4 regions of the Rhodoferax fermentans genome follow, and region 1 is predicted to be linked to each of the others. Evidence: predicted binding sites of a transcription regulator. Region 1 holds the regulator's gene; each other region holds the start of a gene.
The links. Region 1 encodes sigma-54, which starts transcription at its own class of promoters, with help from an activator protein. Its sites were predicted from a motif close to TGGCANGNAANCTGCTTT; they were not measured.

Region 1 (4,700 bases):
GCGCTGGGCAAAGTCGACCATACGGTGGGCCACATCGCTACCAAACAGCAGGGGCTTTTGGTCGGCGTCGGGCATCACCACGGCGTCAGCCGCTTCTTGTTTCATCGCGTCCCAGTCGGCCTTGCGGAACGGCAGGTATTTTTCGAAGGCAAAACGACGCTGGCCACCGGCGGGCATGTTGCAGGCCATTTGCGCGGCTTCGATCAGGATCGTGCCGCTGCCGCAACACGGGTCGTACAGCGGCTGCAGGTCACCCTCGCCGTCGAGCCAGCCGCTGGCGGCGATCATCGCGGCGGCCAGGGTTTCTTTCAAAGGCGCGTCGCCCTTATCCACACGCCAGCCGCGTTTGAACAGCGGTTCACCCGAGGTGTCGATGTAGAGGGAACAACTGTCGGTGGTCAGGTGGGCGTAGATGCGCACATCGGGCCACTGGGTGTTGACGTCCGGGCGCACGCCGTTGGCCACCGTGCGAAAACGGTCACAGACGGCGTCCTTGATCTTGAGCGCGGCAAAGTTCAGGCTGTTGAGTGGGCTGTGCTGGGCGGTGATCTCGACCTTGATGCTCTCACGCGGGGTGAACCAGCGCTCCCAGGTGACTTCGCTGGCGGCGCGGTACAGGTCCTGCTCACTGCGGTATTCGGTGTAACTCAGCAACACCAGCACGCGCTGCGCCAGACGGCTGTACAGGTTGAGCAACATGGCGTGGGCAAAACCAGTGCGCACCGCCACCCCACCACGCTGTTTGGTGATGCAGCCGGGCGGCAGTTCGGTGATGCGCAAGACCTCGGTGGCCAGGTAGTCTTCCACGCCAGCGGCGCAGGGCAGGAACAGTTGGAGTTGGTTCATAGGTATTCTTTCCTCAGGGTCGTCGAGGGGATGGCTTCGCGCCCCATGCCGCCTCGAGGGCACAGCAGGGTGGCGCCAAAAATGTCACAGCTCCTTGCGCAACGATGCCGGGGCAATGCGCAGGCCTTCGCGGTATTTGGCCACGGTGCGGCGGGCGCATTCGATGCCTTGCTCTTTGAGCATGTCGGAGATCTGGTTGTCGGACAGCGGTTTTTTGGGGCTTTCGGCGGCGACAAATTGTTTGATCAGCGCCCGCACTGCGGTGCTGGAGGCGTTGCCACCGGATTCGGTGCCCAGGCCCGAGCCAAAGAAGTACTTGAGCTCGAAGGTGCCGTAAGGCGTGGCCATGTATTTGGCGGTGGTGACGCGGCTGATGGTGGACTCGTGCAGGCCCAGCTCATCGGCAATTTCGCGCAGCACCAGCGGGCGCATGGCCAGCTCGCCGTGGATGAAGAAGCTTTTTTGCCGCTCCACAATCGCGGTGGACACCCGCAAGATGGTGTCGAAACGCTGCTGGATGTTCTTGATGAACCAGCGCGCCTCTTGCAGACGCTGCTGCAGTGCCAGCGCACTGGAGGCCTCGCTGCCACCAGCCTTGTGGCCCTTGAGCGCGTTGGCGTAGATGTCGTGCACGCGCAGGCGCGGCATCACCTCGGGGTTCAGGCGCACGCTGAAGTTGGCGTTGCCACCGTTGCCCACCCTGACCACGAGCACATCGGGCACCACCACATTGCGTTCCACATCCACAAACCGCCGTCCGGGCTTGGGCTCCAGGCGGCCAATCAGGGTGATGGCGGCACGCACGGCGGGGTCGCTGGCACCACACAAGGGCATCAGGTGTTTGATGTCGCGCCGGGCCAGCAGGTCCATCGGCTGGCGGCAGATGGCCAGCGCGACCTTGATCACGTCGGGGTCGAACTCGTCGCTGAGATCGGTGTTGCGCTGCAGGGCTTGCAGCTGCAGGCTCAGGCACTCGGCCAGGCCACGGGCACCCACGCCAGTGGGCTCCAGGCTTTGCAGCAGGCTCAAAGCCACGGTGAAGTGGTGGACCAGTTGCTCGATCTGCTCCGGGTCGTCCTCACCGGCCAGGCCACGCGCCAGCTCGTCGAGTGTGTCTTCCAGGTAACCGTCGTCATTGAGCGACTCGATCAGGAAACGCAGCGCGGCACTGTCCTCAGCCCCCAGGCGCAGCGCCAGCGCCTGGCGGTGCAAAAAGCTCTGCAGCGACTCCTGGTTGCGCGCCAGCTCGGTGGCGTCCATTTCGTCGTCACCGCTGAGGTTGTTGCCACGGGCCGCGGCCTCACCGCCCCACTCGCCGTCGTCGGGCGCCATGCTGACGGTGCCATCACCGTCCCAGCTCGGGATGTCGTCAGACGACACACCGACTTCTTCATGGTCATTTTCGGACTTGGCCCTTGTAGTGTCTGGATACTCTGCTGCTGAATAAGTAGCAACTTCAGCCTCACGGTCCGCCGCACTGACCGGTGCGTCGGCCTGCGCCAGACCAAAGGACTCCCGCTCGGCCTCTTCGACGTTGCGGTCCAGAAACGGGTTTTCGTCGAGCATCTGGTCGACTTCCTGGCTCAGCTCCTGGGTCGATAGCTGCAGCAGACGGATCGACTGCTGCAACTGCGGTGTGAGCGCCAGATGCTGCGAGACGCGTAAGGACAGGCCTTGTTTCATGACTGATCAGGGGTCATGTTTTGGCGACGGGCCGCCCCAAGCAAAAACGCGGCCCCCTCGGGGGGCAGCGCAGTACACATCGTGACAAGCGTGGGGGTCATAGCTTCACATGCGGAAATGTTCACCGAGGTACACCCGGCGGACATCAGCGTCGTTGACGATGTCGGCGGGGGTGCCCTGCGCCAGCACCGTGCCGTCGCTGATGATGTAGGCGTGGTCACAAATGCCCAGGGTTTCGCGCACATTGTGGTCGGTGATCAGCACGCCAATGCCCCGGTTTTTCAGGAAACTGATGATGCGCTGGATCTCGATCACCGCAATCGGGTCAATGCCCGCAAAAGGTTCATCCAGCAGGATAAACCGCGGGTTGGTCGCCAGCGCCCGGGCAATCTCGACCCGGCGGCGTTCCCCCCCCGAGAGCGACAAAGCGCTGGACTGGCGCAGGTGGTCCACCCTCAGGTCTTGCAGCAGCGCAGTCAGGCGTTTTTCAATCTCGTCGTTGCTCAGGCCCTTGCCGCGCTCATCGAGCTGCAACTCCAACACCGCACGCACGTTGTCCTCCACATTGAGGCGGCGAAAAATCGACGCCTCCTGGGGCAGGTAACCCAGCCCGAGGCGGGCGCGCCGGTGGATCGGCATGTGTTCGACCGACTGGCCGTCGATGGTGATGTCGCCACCGCTGGCACGCACCAGACCCACAATCATGTAAAACGAGGTGGTCTTGCCCGCACCGTTGGGGCCGAGCAGCCCCACCACCTCACCTTTGCGCACCGACAGCGACACATCCTTGACCACCTTGCGGCTGCCGTAAGACTTTTGCAGGTGGTGGGCTTGCAGGCAGCTGTCTTGTCCACCCGTGTCCGAGGAGCGATGCCGGTCACCGGCGACCGTTGCTGGCGCAGCAGGAGCCATGTCCAGGGGGGTCATGGCTTGCTGCCACCCAGGGTGTTGGTGTCGCGCAAAGGCGTGGACGACGCTGGTACCGACGCATTGTCCGGGGTCGGCGTCAGCATCGCCTTGACCCGGCCGGCGGGTGCACCGGGTTGGCCGGTGCTGCTGTTTTTGCCAGCGGCAGGTGCACCATCCAGCGTGAACACGCTGGTGACGTTGTTGTAGACGATCAGGCCACCATTGAACTCGTCGGCCAGGGTGGCCCCCCGATAACGGCGCAACTGGGCTTTGGAAATGAACTTGACGGTGTCCAGGCGACCGTCGTAGTCGATGGTTTCGCCCTCGCCTTCGATGAACTCATCCACCCCTTCGCGCTTCTGGCGGAAAAACGCCAGTTTGCCGGGCTCGGCGGTGACCACACCGTATTGGAAGCCATCCGGGTCTTGCCGCACATCGAGCCGTGCGCCGCGAATCAGGATGGTGCCCTTGGTCAGGACCACCTTGCCGGTGAACACGCTGACCTGCCGTGCGTCGTCATAACGCAAAGCGTCAGACTCCACATTCATGGGTTTGTCCTTGTCCGCCTTTTCACCCCAGGCGACAGGAGCCACCAGGACCAAAAGGACCGAGACCAGGCGCGACAAAAGGAAGTTGTTCATAAAGGCACGAATCTTGCATGTTTATGCATGCATTGTAGCGACCTTGCTGCCCGTTCCCATCGGCCCGCAACGAAGCCAGATGTGGCGCCCGACAAGCGCCAGACTCAACGTCCCGCGCGGACCTCGGCCACCAGGAAATCCACCACCTGCAGCGCCCGGTCCATGGCTTTGGTCATGGCACCGTCGGTGTAAAAACGCCCGGCCACACCGAGCGCAGGCACACCTTCGACCTCGTAGGCATTCATCAGCTGGCTGGCCCGGCGCGCCTTGGCCACCGTGGTGAACGAGTTGAAGTGGCTGGTAAAGAGCGCCTTGTCCACCCCTTGTTTGGCCATCCAGTCGGTGATGGCCGCTTCCGTTGACAGGTTTTGCCGCTCCACATGGATGGCGGCAAACACGCGCTCGTGCAATTTGGTGGTCAGATCCATCGCCTCCAGCGCGTAAAAAAGCCGCTGTTGTGGCAGGTAGCTGTCCTGGAACGCCACCGGCACACGTTTGAACACCACGTCTTTGGGCAGGCGCTGCGCCCAATTGTTGAGCACCGGCTCAAACGCGTTGCAGTGTGGGCAGCTGTACCAGAAAAATTCGATCACCTCGATCTTGCCTGCCGGGGCGTCCACT
Region 2 (4,700 bases), 1.2 Mb from region 1:
ATGGCCAACGCGCTGCCCGCTGCGGTGCTGATCTACAGCTTTGTGGGCACGGCAGGCAGCTTTCTGGCGTTTGCGGTGCTGGCGGCCAAACGCCAGATCAGCAGCGAGGCCTACCCCAGCAAAGGTTTGTATTACCTGGGGGGCCTGACCGAGAGTGTGGAAACCATGGCCGTGTTCACGCTGATGTGCCTGGCGCCCAGCTGGTTTGCACCGCTGGCCTACGGTTTTGCGGCCTTGTGTGCGCTGACCACAGTGACCCGCATCGTCGCAGGCATCCGCACTTTCAGGCCAGATTGAGCATTCAAGAGGCAGGCATCTGGGGTGGCGTCAGGCTGACTTCAGCGTCCGGCGGTACTGCATGGCCTCGGCCACATGGGTGACCTGGGTGCTGTGTGCACCGGCCAGGTCGGCAATGGTGCGCGCCACCTTGAGCGCCCGGTGGGTGCTGCGTGCCGACCAGCCCAGCCGGGTGGCGGCCACGTTCAAGAACTTGGCAGCAGCCTCGTCCAGCAGCACAAACTGGTCAATTTCCTGCCCCTGCAAGGCCTGGTTGGGCTTGCCCTGGCGGGTGATGGCGCGTTCACGTGCGGCCATACAACGGGCCTGGACCACGGCACTGGCTTCACCCGGCGGCGTCTGCATCAGCTCGTTGGACGTCACGGCGGGCACCTCCACATGCAGGTCAATGCGGTCCACCAGCGGACCGCTGAGTTTGCCCTGGTAACGCGCCACCTGGTCGGGCGTGCAACGGCAGGCCTTCTGGTTGGAGCCCAGGTAACCACAGGGGCAGGGGTTCATCGCACCAATCAGTTGGAAACGCGCCGGGAACTCACTGCGCCGCGCCGCCCGCGAGATGGTGATGGTGCCGGTCTCCAGCGGCTCACGCAGCGCCTCCAAAGCGGCGCGGGGAAACTCCGGAAATTCGTCCAGAAACAAGACCCCGTGGTGCGCCAGCGAAATCTCTCCGGGACGCGGCGGTGATCCGCCACCGACCAAAGCGACAGCACTCGCGGTATGGTGCGGCTGGCAGGTGGGCCGACGCGCCCAGCTGGCCAGCGAAAAACGCCCGCCCAGGCTGGCGACAGCGGCACTTTGCAAGGCCTCATCGGTGGTCATGGGCGGCAGCAAACCGACAAAACGCTGCGCCAGCATCGATTTGCCCGAGCCCGGTGGCCCCATCAACAGCAGGCTGTGGCCACCGGCGGCAGCAATCTCAAGCGCCCGTTTGGCCCCAAGCTGGCCTTTGACATCGGCCAGATCGAGGTAGTCAGCCGCTTGCACACAAGGCACAGAATCGACTCTAGCCCAACCTTCACCTGGCTCAGCTGCTCTGTTTTCTGAAGTGGTCGGTAAAAAATGCTGCACCACATCGAGCAAATGCCGGGCGCGGTACACCTGGGCACTGGGCACCAGGGCGGCCTCTTCGGCGCTCTCGGGTGGCAGCACCAGCTGGGTGACCACACCACTGCCATGCAGGGCCAGGCTCATGGCCAGCGCACCCCGCACCGGGCGCAACTCACCCGACAGTGACAACTCGCCAGCAAACTCCCAGCCCGCCAACGCCGCAGTATCAATCTGGCCACTGGCGCCCAGAATGCCCAGCGCTATGGGCAGATCAAACCGGCCCGAGTCCTTGGGCAAATCGGCTGGCGCCAGGTTGACCACAATTTTTTTGTTGCTCGGAAACTCCAGCCCCGAGTTCTGGATGGCCGAGCGCACCCGCTCACGCGCTTCTTTCACCTCAACATCAGCCAAACCCACCAAGGTGAAACTCGGCAAACCGTTGGCCAAGTGGACTTCGACCGTCACGGCGGCCGCATCCAGGCCCAGCAGGGCCCGGCTTTGCACCAAAGACAGACTCATGAAACCTCCTGACTAAAACGGTGCGCTGTCAACAGGCCACGCATCCGATTGATGCACCATGCTGGTGCTTACTGGTTATTTATACAGATATCTTAACCCACAGATCTCGTGCTGATTTGCAAGGCTCCAGCCAGGCCAATCCGGGCGTCTGGCACGAACCCTGCTTTACTTGCTCGTCAACCCACTTGTTGGAGAGGCCGATGACTCTGAACCCGCCGAGTGTGACCCACTCTTTCCAAGCCAAGGAGAACTCATGAAACTTGTCACTGCAATTGTCAAACCCTTCAAGCTCGATGAGGTGCGCGAAGCGCTCTCCTCCATCGGCGTGCAGGGCATCACCGTTACCGAAGTCAAAGGCTTTGGTCGCCAAAAGGGACACACCGAACTGTATCGGGGTGCAGAGTATGTGGTGGATTTTCTGCCCAAGGTCAAGGTTGAGGCCGCCGTGTCTGACGAGATGCTCGACCAGGTCATCGAAGCCATCGAAGGCGCAGCACGCACCGGCAAGATTGGTGATGGCAAGATTTTTGTCACACCGGTTGAGCAGGTGATCCGCATCCGCACCGGCGAAACCGGCAAGGAAGCGCTCTGACGCCCACTTCTCACTTCACACGAGATCCACAACATGAAAAAACTACTTGCATCCCTTGCGTTGGGCATGAGCTTGTTGCTTGGCGGCACCGTTGCTTTGGCACAAGCGCCCGCCGCCCCCACCTCTGAAGCTGCTGCCACCACCGCTGCACCGGCCGCTCCTGACGCCGCTGCTCCGGCGGCCACTGCGCCTGCCGAGGCACCTGCTGCAGCCGCCGCTGCGGCCCCGGCCGCCGCCGAAGCTGCTGCGCCCGCTGCCGCACCCGCACCTGTTCCAAACAAGGGCGACACCGCCTGGATGATGGTCTCCACCCTGTTGGTGATTTTGATGACGGTGCCCGGTCTGGCGCTGTTCTACGGCGGCCTGGTCCGCTCCAAGAACATGCTGTCGGTGCTGATGCAGGTCATGGTGACCTTCTCGATGATTGTGGTGTTGTGGTTCATTTACGGCTACAGCTTGGCGTTCACCGAGGGCAACTCGTTTTTTGGTGGCTTTGACCGGCTGTTCATGTCGGGCATCTGGGACAACGCTGCAGGCACCTTTGCCAATGGCGCCACCTTCAGCAAGGGCGTGGTGATTCCTGAGATTGTGTTCGCCGCCTTCCAGGCTACTTTTGCCGGTATCACCGGTACCCTGATCGTGGGCGCCTTTGCCGAACGTATGAAGTTCTCTGCAGTGTTGGCTTTCATGGTCTTGTGGTTCACCTTTGCCTACGCACCGATTGCCCACATGGTCTGGTTCTGGATGGGCCCGGATGCCTACAGCGCCGCCGCCGTGGCTGAAGAAATGACCAGCAAAGCCGGCATGATCTGGCAGTGGGGTGCGCTGGACTTCGCGGGTGGTACGGTGGTGCACATCAACGCTGCTGTGGCTGGCCTGGTGGGTTCTTACATGGTTGGCAAACGTATTGGCTACGGCAAAGAGTCGATGGCGCCTCACAGCCTGACTTTGACGATGGTCGGCGCGTCCCTGCTGTGGGTGGGCTGGTTTGGCTTCAACGCTGGCTCCGCTCTGGAAGCCAACGGCTTCGCCGCCCTGGCCTTCATCAACACCTTTGGTGCTACCGCTGCGGCCATCCTGGCCTGGTGTATCGGTGAAACCCTGATGCGCGGCAAAGCTTCCATGCTGGGTGCGGCTTCCGGTTGTGTGGCGGGTTTGGTTGCCATCACACCCGCTGCCGGCAACGTCGGTATCGGTGGTGCGCTGGTGATTGGTTTCCTGTCTGGCTTTGCCGGCCTGTGGGGTGTGAATGGCCTGAAGAAACTGCTGGGCGCTGACGACTCGCTGGACGTGTTCGGTGTGCACGGTGTTTGCGGCATCTTGGGTGCCATCCTGACCGGTGTCTTCAACAGCCCCGCTCTGGGCGGCCCCGGCTACGTGGCCGACTGGGTCACGGCCACCATGGTGACATCGGCCGACTACTCCATCGCAGCCCAAGTCTGGGTGCAAACCAAGGCGGTGTTGACCACCGTGATCTGGTCGGGTGTGGTGTCGTTCGTGGCCTACAAGATTGTGGACATGACCATTGGTCTGCGTGTCAGCGAAGAAAGCGAACGCGAAGGTCTGGACATCACCTCCCACGGCGAGTCTGCCTACGGCCGCTAAGGTCTGTCTGATGGTTGCAGGCCAACTGCCTGCAACGGGTATTTTTTGAGTGCTTCCTAGAGAGTTGGCCCACCGGGTGTTTGCGACCCCGGTGGGTTTTTTTTGGTCTGTTCAGGCCCCATGCCACCCAGCGCGCTTCTTTGGCACCGCTTGGCGCCAACGCCACCCCTCAAATCGCTTCTGGATTTGTAGCTGCCACCCCATATGGAAAAAGGGCTACAAGCCCATTTGGCGTATAAACGCAGTTTATCTGCCAAAGCCCACCCCAACCGCCCATGACGCCCAGCCCAGTCACCCAGCAGCGCGCCCTGCTGCGCCAGATGTTCGATGCCGCCGTGGCCGCCGCGCAGCCCGCGTTATGCCTGCCACCCCATCTGCCGCCGCCACCCAAGGGCCGCACCATCGTGATCGGTGCGGGCAAAGCCTCGGCCGCCATGGCGCGTGCGCTCGAAGACCATTGGCCTGGCCCCCTCGAGGGCCTGGTGATCACCCGCTACGGCTACGAGGTGCCCTGTCAGCGTATCGAGATTGTGCAGGCCGCCCACCCGGTGCCCGATGCTGCCGGACTGCAGGCCACACAACGTCTGCGCGACCTCGTCACCGGTTTGACAGCTGACGATCTGGTGATAGCGCTGATCTC
Region 3 (4,700 bases), 1.1 Mb from region 1:
CCAGTGCGGTGTAGGCGCCCTGGCGGATGGCGGCGTCACCACGGTGCTGGTGCAACACGGCGCCACTGGCCACCCGGGCGCGGTAGTCGTTGAACCAGTCAAGCGCGGCTTTTTCGATGAATTCACCGACATAAGCGTCCACCGGCTCGACGCCCGCCAACATCAATTCGTCACGCGGGCAGGCGCCGATCTTGGCCACCAGCACCGCATGGCAGTCGTTGATGGCACGCACCACCGAAGGCAGTTGCTCGTCGTCACCGGCGCCACCCTGGCAGTACTGGTCCACCCGCCGGTGCCCCACAAAATGGGCCTTGGCGGCAGAGACCTCATAGACCTGGAATTCGGTCACATGGCCAAAATGTTCGTTGACACGCCCGCCGCCCTTGGTGGCCACGGCCACCAGCACCTTGAGGTCCTGCGAGGCCTGCAGCGCACTGGCCGCCGCCAGCGCCTGCTGTTTGGCGGCCTGCTGGGCACTGCGCTCCTGCTCGACCTTGTCCTGGTAGGCCTTGCGTTTTTCCAGGTCGTAGACCACGTCCTCCATGTCGTCGAGCTTGTCGAGGGTGAACTCGTCGCTGCGGTCTTCACCGAGCAGGCCCACCGCGTCGGCGCGGCACTGGCGGCAGTGGCGCATCAGGTTGGCGCCGCCCATGCAGGCATCCTGCACGGCTTTGAGTTCCTGGGCACTGGGGCCACGCTGGCCGGTCAGGCCAAACACCGTGCCGTGTTCGGGCTCGGAGATCAGCGGCATGATGTTGTGCAGGAAGGCGCCACGTTTCTTCACCTCGCGGTTCACATCCATCAAATGCTGGTCATTGATGCCGGGGATCAGCACAGAGTTGACCTTGGTGAGCACACCACGTGCGGTGAGCATCTCCAGGCCCAGCATCTGGCGCTGGTGCAACACGGTAGCGGCCTCGATGCCGGTCAGCCGTTTGTGGTTCCAGAAAATCCAGGGGTAAATCTTGGCGCCGATCTCGGGGTCCACCATGTTGATGGTGATCGTCACGTGGTCAATGTTGTGTTTGCAGATTTCGTCCACCAGGTCGGGCAAGGCCAGCCCGTTGGTCGAGAGACACAGCTTGATGTCGGGTGCCCTCGCTGTGAGCATGCGCATGGTGTCAAAGGTCTTCTTCGGATTGGCCAGCGCGTCACCCGGGCCAGCAATACCCAGCACCGTCATCTGCGGGATGGCGCTGGCCACCGCCACCACCTTCTTCACCGCCTGCTCGGGCGTGAGCTTTTGCGACACCACACCCGGGCGCGACTCGTTGCTGCAGTCGTATTTGCGGTTGCAGTAATTACACTGGATATTGCAGGCTGGCGCCACCGCTACATGCATGCGGGCAAAGTGGTGGTGGGCTTCCTCGGAGTAACAGGGGTGGTTCTTGACCTTGTCCCAGACCTCGGCCGGCATGTCCTGCGGACCGTCGGACGAGCCACAACTGGCCTTGCCCTCCCCACCGGTGGTACCGCAGCCAGCACCGTTTGAGGCCGATTCAAGCCTGATCTTCAGAGGTTTGAGCTGACCCATGCTGACATAGGTCGTGCCGGGTTGGCTACCGGTGAGCGCGCTTGTTGGCATGGAGAAACCCTTCATGCGATCGACCGTGACCGCTTGGGGTTTGATTAGCGATATCCATGCCACGCCAAAACACCGGTTTTTGGCTGGGTTTTGTCGGTTGTGACACACCCGACCCGGCGCGGCCTGAGCTACTTTGCGGGCGGCTTGTCAGTGATGCGACAAAGCTGACACAGCGCCGTACAGGGGCTCAGACCTTGGTATGGAGGAAGGTGATGAACTCGCGGTCAGCGGACAAGATGTGGCGGGCCACCACTTCCTGGGTCAGGTACACAAACAGATCCCCGATCAACAAGCGGCCACTCTTGAACTGCGCCACCAGCGCGTGCCCCTGGGCCAGCAGCTCACGGTGCAGTTGGGCGTGCTCAGCCGCAGCGGGATAAGCAGACTGGAACAACAGCACCTCTTCTTCCAGAAAATGCTCCCCGATGTCGACCACAAAGGCGTCCATCCGGTCGGCCAGGCTGGCTGCGTTCTGCCCGGACAGGATCAGCCCCAGGATGTCGTTGGCCTCGGCAAACAGTTTGCGGTGGTGCGTGTCCATGACCGCGTAGCCACTGTCATAACTTGAATGCCAGACCAGCTGCACCAGCTTGCCAGGTGCCGACGCCGTGTGTTTGCCCGTCTGCGCCAACCGCACCCGGTTGCGGCCTTCCTGTTTGGCAATATAGAGCGCGGCGTCGGCCGCACTGAGCAGGCCCGACGCGTCCACATAGTGCGCGTCCGCCATGGCCGCCACCCCCAAGCTCACGGTCAGCCGACCCAAAGGCGACTTGGCGTGGGGCAGGTTCAGCTGCTCAACCGATTGGCGCACCGCCTCGGCCAGACGCAGGCCGTCCTGGGCCTGGGTGTTGGGCAGGATCAGCAGGAACTCTTCGCCGCCATAACGCGCCGCCAGATCACCCGCGCGGCGCATGCCGGACTGGATCACCTCCGCAATCTGGCGCAGGCAGGCATCACCGGCCGGGTGGCCATAGTGGTCGTTGTAGAGCTTGAAGTGGTCGATGTCGATCATCACCAAGGCAAACGGCTGACCCGAGCGTTTGAACCGGGCCCACTCTTGGGCCAGCACATGGTTCAGATGGCGGCGATTGGCCAGGCCGGTGAGTTCATCCTGGGTGGCCAGCTGGCGGTTCTGGTCGTCAGACCGGTCCTTGGACATCAGCACAAAACCAATCGACAGCAGGATCAGGGTCACCAGCGCACCCAGCAAACTGATGACCTGCACCGGATTGCTCCCGGTGGTGTCGAGCATCCCGACCAAGCCGGTGCGCATCACCTCCAGCACCCGAAAGCTCAGCAGCGCCATGGCCATCACCAGCCCGGTCATCAGAAAGTATTGGCCACGCCCAGGGGTGTGGCGACGGGTCTGCAACATCAGCTGCAAAACCAAGCCGCCCTGGAACAACGAGATCAAACTGACCACCAGCGACCGGTAGGTGGCGAGCTCAAAGAGAAGCACAAAAGCCACCGTCTCGGCCACCACCGGGCCCCAGATCAGCAGCCGGGGTGCGCGCCGCCGGTAAAACTCGAACAAACCCTCGGCAAACAAGGCCCAGGCACTGGCCCGCAGCACAATGACCACCAACAAACCAGCAAACTGCCCCAGGTTGCCAACCTGGCTGAGAAACACATAAGACGCAATGTGTACCCCCAGCCCGGCAGCCCAGTACCGCATGCCATCACGCTGGTCCTGATGCGCCACCACAGCCACCGACAAGGCCAGCACGGTACCCGTTAGAACAATGACCAAAAGTAAAGTGTGGATATCAGCTGTCATGCAGCTATTGTCCCGCAAGGCTGCTATGACATTTGAAGTTCATCACGCTCTGGCTTGGAAAACCGGGGCTAGCTCAGAGGGTTTGACAGTTGTGGGTGGCAGGGGGTGGGTAGGGGCGGCGGCCTCATACTGCCAAATGCGCAGAAATCGGCCGCCACCCCTACCCACCCCCTGCTGGCGAGCGACGTTTGAACGCGAAAAAGAAGCCCAAAGGCAAGGAAAGGCCGACGACCGAGATGCAGCGAGAGCGGTCATACAGTCATATCCCCCATTTGGGGGATGTTCAGGTCACTCACAGACCGCCACAATGCAGCGAAAGCAGTCGTACCACAAGCGCCTCCAATTTCAAACTTTGAGCCCTTTGATGCCTAGAATCAACCAACCCCTTTTGGATGTTTGTCGGCATTACTAACACGGCATGAAAATGCCTTAACTCTGTGAAGACCAAGGTTGTAAACCCTTTCCAAGATATTTTCACCTTCATCTTATACTGCAGATATTTTCCTATATGTTGCATCTGCGGCATGACACTAAGTATGGTTATATTTATGTTAAAAAAACTATGTGGGCATAAATCGCCATCGTTGATTTTTTCGAACACACTTTTGGATAGATAAAAAAATGAAAAAATTCATGGTTATTGCCACTTTGGTGGTGACGATGTGTTTCTTTCAAGTAACATCTTTCGCAAACGGCCCCGTCATATTGAATGGCACTTGGATAATTGATACAAAGGCAACCGAGAAATTTGTACTTAGCACGCATCCATTCAAAGACGAAAACTCAGCAAATTCATTCCTTCATCACATCAGCTTCTTAGGAAGTTTAATTTTTGATTTCGACGGCGACAAGCTATTTTTAGGTACTTTTCCAGGTGACGAAAGAAAGCGAGAATATCTTCTTGTTTCTCATAATGGTTCTGAAAAGAAATACAATTCTAAAAACACTCAAGACGGGTCTAAGGTGTCAGAAACATCTGAAACACTAATTGTTACTGCGCTGAATAAAGAAAACATAACCATTTACTTTTCGAATAGTACAGAAATGCAGTACTTATTATGGAGGTGCGTAAATTTGGACCCAAATAAGAAAACGCCAAATGACTTTAAGCCTGAATTTGACGCATTTATTGAAATGATACGAAATATTGGCAAGGCGTATAACAGACCAAATTGAATTGAGTCGATTTGTCATTCTCTCTTGACCCTTGTTTGGACTAGAGAATAAGTTATTGGACGACCTTATTAGACACCACATCATGAAAACATGGTATTTCCCCGCCTTTTATTTTCTGATTTGCGAGACTTGTGATGTGATTTGGGAACTCGGCCTGGCTCG
Region 4 (4,700 bases), 1.1 Mb from region 1:
GTGGGTGGTGCGCTGGTAGTCGTCGTTGTGGGCGAACTCGTAGCCGGTGCCCACAATTTCCATACCCAGGTCTTCGTAGGCGCCAATCACGTGACGCGGACGCAGACCGCCCACATACAACATCACTTTCTTGCCTTGCAGACGGGGTTTGTATTTGTCGATGACAGCCTGCATCAGCGGTTTGTACTTGGCAATCACCTCTTCGGCCTTGGCCTTGATGTTGTCGTCAAAGTGGCTGGCGATCTCGCGCAGGCTGGCTTCGATCTTGCTCGGGCCAAAGAAGTTGTACTCCACCCATGGGATGCCGTACTTTTCTTCCATGTGCCGGCTGATGTAGTTCATCGAGCGGTAGCAGTGCAGCACATTGAGCTTGGCCTTGGGGGTGTTCTCGATTTCAGCGATGGTGCCGTCACCGGACCACTGCGAGATCACACGCAGACCCATTTCTTCGAGCAGGATGCGGCTGGACCAAGCATCACCACCGATGTTGTAGTCACCAATGATGGCCACGTCATACGGTGTCGACACAAACTGCGAGGTGTGACCGGTGTCGGTGCGGTCGAACACCCAGTCGCGGATGGCGTCATTGGCCAGGTGGTGGCCCAGCGACTGGCTGACACCCCGGAAACCTTCACAACGCACGGGCACGATGGTCTTGCCTTCGTACTCCTTGCTCTTTTTCTTGGAGACGGCCTCGATGTCGTCACCAATCAGCCCAATCGGGCACTCGGATTGGATCGAGATGCCTTTGTTCAGCGGGAAAAGCACCTGGATCTCGTCGATGATTTTGTCGAGCTTCTTGTCGCCGCCAAAAACAATGTCCTTCTCCTGGAAGTCAGAGGTGAACTGCATCGTCACAAAGGAGTCGATGCCGGTGGTGCCAATGTAGTAATTGCGGCGATTGGCCCAGGAGTACTGGCCACACCCGACCGGGCCATGGCTGATGTGCACCATGTCCTTTATCGGGCCCCAGACCACCCCTTTGGAACCCGCATAGGCGCAGCCACGAATGGTCATCACGCCAGGCAGCGACTTGATGTTGGACTTGACCCCGCAATCGGGGCGACCTTCTTCAAAAGTGCTGAGGTGTTTGGCGCGCCGCTTGGCCATTTTTTCGGGGTAGGCCTTCAGCACTTCTTCAATCAGGGCCTTGTTGGTGGCCTTGCGCTCTTCAACGGTGGCGGTCATGGTGGTAACTCCGGTGATAAAAAAGTAGGCGTTGCTAGCGGTACTGCGGTCAGCGAGATACAGCGTTGCCAGGGGCCCCGCGGATCTGGCTATGCCAGGCCGCTGGGGCCGCCCCCTTGAGGGGGGATGCGGCTACACGCAGTGAGCAAGCAACGGGGGGTGGGCCAATTACGCGGCAGCCAGCTGCGCTGCGGCGGCTTGGGCAGCGGCCAGTTCTGCGGCGGCCTTGCCGACCAGGGATTCGTCGATCACATCCATGATCCCGAACTCCATCAGCATGTCTTCGAGCTGGTCCATCGTGATGGGGGTGGGGATGGTGCCGTTGCCCGCGTTGTTGTGGACCTTCTGCGCCAGCGTGCGGTATTCACCGGCCTGCTTGGAGTCAGGGGCGTATTCGATCACCGTCATACGACGCAGTTCGGCGTGTTGCACCACGTTGTCACGTGGCACAAAGTGGATCAGCTTGCTGCCCAACATGCCCGCCAGGGCGTCGGCCAGTTCGTATTCCTTGTCGGTCTTGCGCTCGTTACACACCAGGCCACCCAGACGCACACCACCCGAGTTGGCGTATTTCAGAATGCCCTTGGAGATGTTGTTGGCCGCGTACATGGCCATCATTTCGCCGGACATGACGATGTAGATTTCCTGCGCCTTGTTTTCGCGAATCGGCATGGCAAAACCGCCACACACCACGTCACCCAGCACGTCGTAGGACACATAGTCCACACCGTCATAGGCACCGTTTTCTTCGAGGAAGTTGATCGAGGTGATCACACCGCGGCCAGCGCAACCAACACCTGGCTCTGGGCCACCGGATTCAACACAACGGATGTTTTTGTAACCAATCTTCATCACGTCTTCGAGCTCCAGATCCTCCACGGAACCCGCTTCGGCGGCCAGTGACAGGATGGTGTCCTGCGCCTTGGCGTGCAGGATCAGACGGGTGGAGTCGGCTTTGGGGTCGCAGCCAACGATGAGGATTTTCTGGCCCAGGTCAGACAAGGCTGCCAGGGTGTTCTGGGAGGTGGTCGATTTGCCGATGCCACCTTTGCCGTAGAAGGCGATTTGCCGAAGTTTAGCCATTGCAGTACTCCAATCAGGAAGGGTTAAAAGAACCAAGCTTGCGTAGCCGCGACTTGTGTCTGCCTGGCGTGTCCGATGGTCTTCTTCTTGTAGTCACGTTTGGCTGGATGTGAGCCCGCGCAGCCTGTTCATTGCAGCTTCCGTGCCATGCCGTTTGGGCCACGCCTCAAAGCCGGTGTCACACCCTGTTTTCATTGGGAAAAGCTGTTTTTCTCAGGGCAAAAACCTGGCTTTCCGGGTTTTGTTAACTTCCCGACAAAACCCCTGACCGTGTCGCAAAAATCCCGGTCGTAAGCGCTTGGGATGTGTGTTTGTGTCGGGTTTGCAGCGGGTTTCAGGTTGGTACGGTCATTGCAGTTAGAGAGGGGCTTGTATCAAAGCTATCACTGCCAGCTCAACCACCCAAAGGACCTCCCATGACCGCCACCCTCGCCCGACCAGAGATCGACGACACCGCTTTTGCCCGCCTTGAAAACGAAGGGCGGCTGCTCAACCCCTTGCACAAAGCGATCACCGGCGTGCCCGGCCGCGTTGGTTTTCGGGGTGAGCTGGCGCTGCGTTTTGCCCCCAAGCTGGCCGACGAGGCGCGCCCACCCGAGCTGATGTGCCCCCAGGTCATGGCGATTGCCAATGTGGGCGAAAGTTTTGTGCCGTTTTTTGCCGGTTACCTGCTGAGTTTTGAGAGTCTCAAGGACGTGGCCGAGGTGCTGGGCGACACCTTGAGCGCCAACGGCAAGTACTTCTTGTTTTGCGACAACATCGACCTGTCCAAGAAATACCAGGTGCCCTACAACAACGCCACCTTCTACGTGTTGCCGATTCTGGAGTCCACCGTTTACAACGAGTTGCTGGACTTGTTGTACCTGGAGAAGAACGACCTCAAGAAAAAGGACACCGCTGGCAAGCTCGACGCGGTGGCCAATGCCGCCCTTAAGTTCAGCGCCAAATTTGAGAGCATCAGCTACGAGCAAGGATTGGCGCTGATGGGACCAGTGCGCAACCCCAACGAGAACCGTCCTGTTTGAGCGGTGGCTTCCTGCTGCGCAACCCGATCTTGCGCCTGCGATGCTCGCCGTATGGAAGTACGGCTGTGCTTCTCGCTCTGACATCGGGCTGGTCGCGACGCCATCCATTCGCTCAAACGTGAAAAACTGTTCATGGATGTCGACTCCGATGAACTTGATCAGCCCCAGCGCTGGTACGGCACCAACCTGGTGGGGGTGCCTTCGCTCTTACTCGGCAGCGCGGCGTTCAACGGCCACCCGGTGCCCCTGGCCATTGCGGGCACACGTGAGTCGCACATGGGGCTGTTTGCACTGCTGGAACGCAGCCAGGACCTAAGCGAGGCGCAGGACATGTTCACCCACTACATGGCGATTGCGTTTGGACTGCGCAAGCCTGATGCGGATGAGCTGCGCAGCATGGGCGCCTCGGAGCAGCGGCGCTGGCACAGCAGCTGGCGCAAGCTGCTGCAGGGCTGGGGCATGGATGCCAACGGTGTGGCGGGTGCGGTGCTCAAGGGTTGGGTCGAGAGCCGTTTTGGGCTGGTGCCGAGTTTTCACAAAGCGCCTCTGGTGCGTTTCCCCTCGCCAGCCTGGGTGACCTACTTGCAGGAAAAAACCGCCAGCCGTCACAACAATAACAACATCCACCAGCAACTCGATCTGCTGTACGAGTTCTGCCAATGGGCGTTGCGCCGTGGCCTGCTGCCGGGGGTCACACCAGAGAGCAAACACCTGCAGCTCTGGCGTGGCAGCAACCGCTGTGAAGAGCAGGTGATCCATGGCCGACTGCAAAACCGGTGCTGCACCGTGCGGCTCAACAACCTGGTGTCGTTCAGTCTGAGTGCGCAGGACGCCTCGGTGTTTGGCGACTGGGTGTTTGAGGTGCAGGTGCCGGTATGCAAGGTGCTGGTTTTTCCCGGCCTCTTGCCGGGCCAGGTGCTGCAGGGTGAGCAGGAGGTGCTGGCCCTGGGTGGCAACTACGAGGTCACGGCACGTTATGCGTGAACCCCTCGACCGCGCCCTGGGCGCTTACCTCGGTTTGGCCATTGGCGATGCACTGGGCGCCACGGTGGAGTTCATGCGCCCACGCGAAATCGCCCACCAATACGGTGTGCACCGCGACATCGTTGGTGGTGGCTGGCTCAAACTGGCGCGTGGTCAGGTCACCGACGACACCACCATGAGCCTGGCCCTCGGTGAGGCGCTGCTGCAAGCGGGTGCGCCCACGCTGATCGCCCATGCACATGGCGACGAGACCCTGACCCGGCGCATCGGCCAGGCCTATGTGCAGTGGTTCAAGGCCAAACCGGTGGACTGTGGCAACACCTGCCGTCGCGGCATCATGCGCTTCATGCACGAGGGCACACTCTCGGGTGAACTCAACCCCGGTGACGGCGGCAACGGCGCGCTGATGCGCAACCTGCC

Region 2: glnK (P-II family nitrogen regulator) is a predicted target of sigma-54. The motif match lies at 2,013-2,030, and genes of this name have one in related genera.
Region 3: nifB (nitrogenase cofactor biosynthesis protein NifB) is a predicted target of sigma-54. The motif match lies at 1,630-1,647, and genes of this name have one in related genera.
Region 4: nifH (nitrogenase iron protein) is a predicted target of sigma-54. The motif match lies at 2,402-2,419, and genes of this name have one in related genera.

The regions. Positions count from the first base shown of each region.
Region 1 covers NZ_MTJN01000002.1:1,664,203-1,668,902, forward strand. The annotation lists gene RF819_RS07950 (THUMP domain-containing class I SAM-dependent RNA methyltransferase) at 1-846, opposite strand, end outside; gene rpoN (RNA polymerase factor sigma-54) at 931-2,529, opposite strand; gene lptB (LPS export ABC transporter ATP-binding protein) at 2,635-3,441, opposite strand; gene lptA (lipopolysaccharide transport periplasmic protein LptA) at 3,453-4,079, opposite strand; gene RF819_RS07970 (thiol:disulfide interchange protein DsbA/DsbL) at 4,184-4,700, opposite strand, start outside.
Region 2 covers NZ_MTJN01000002.1:2,845,024-2,849,723, reverse strand. The annotation lists gene RF819_RS13370 (CDP-alcohol phosphatidyltransferase family protein) at 1-297, shown strand, start outside; gene RF819_RS13365 (YifB family Mg chelatase-like AAA ATPase) at 328-1,863, opposite strand; gene glnK (P-II family nitrogen regulator) at 2,117-2,455, shown strand; gene amt (ammonium transporter) at 2,489-4,060, shown strand; gene RF819_RS13350 (glycerate kinase type-2 family protein) at 4,336-4,700, shown strand, end outside.
Region 3 covers NZ_MTJN01000002.1:2,751,869-2,756,568, reverse strand. The annotation lists gene nifB (nitrogenase cofactor biosynthesis protein NifB) at 1-1,585, opposite strand, end outside; gene RF819_RS12890 (diguanylate cyclase) at 1,773-3,362, opposite strand; gene RF819_RS12880 (hypothetical protein) at 3,984-4,538, shown strand.
Region 4 covers NZ_MTJN01000002.1:2,793,035-2,797,734, reverse strand. The annotation lists gene nifD (nitrogenase molybdenum-iron protein alpha chain) at 1-1,188, opposite strand, end outside; gene nifH (nitrogenase iron protein) at 1,357-2,271, opposite strand; gene RF819_RS13120 (hypothetical protein) at 2,688-3,296, shown strand; gene RF819_RS13115 (NAD(+)--dinitrogen-reductase ADP-D-ribosyltransferase) at 3,429-4,280, shown strand; gene draG (ADP-ribosyl-[dinitrogen reductase] hydrolase) at 4,273-4,700, shown strand, end outside.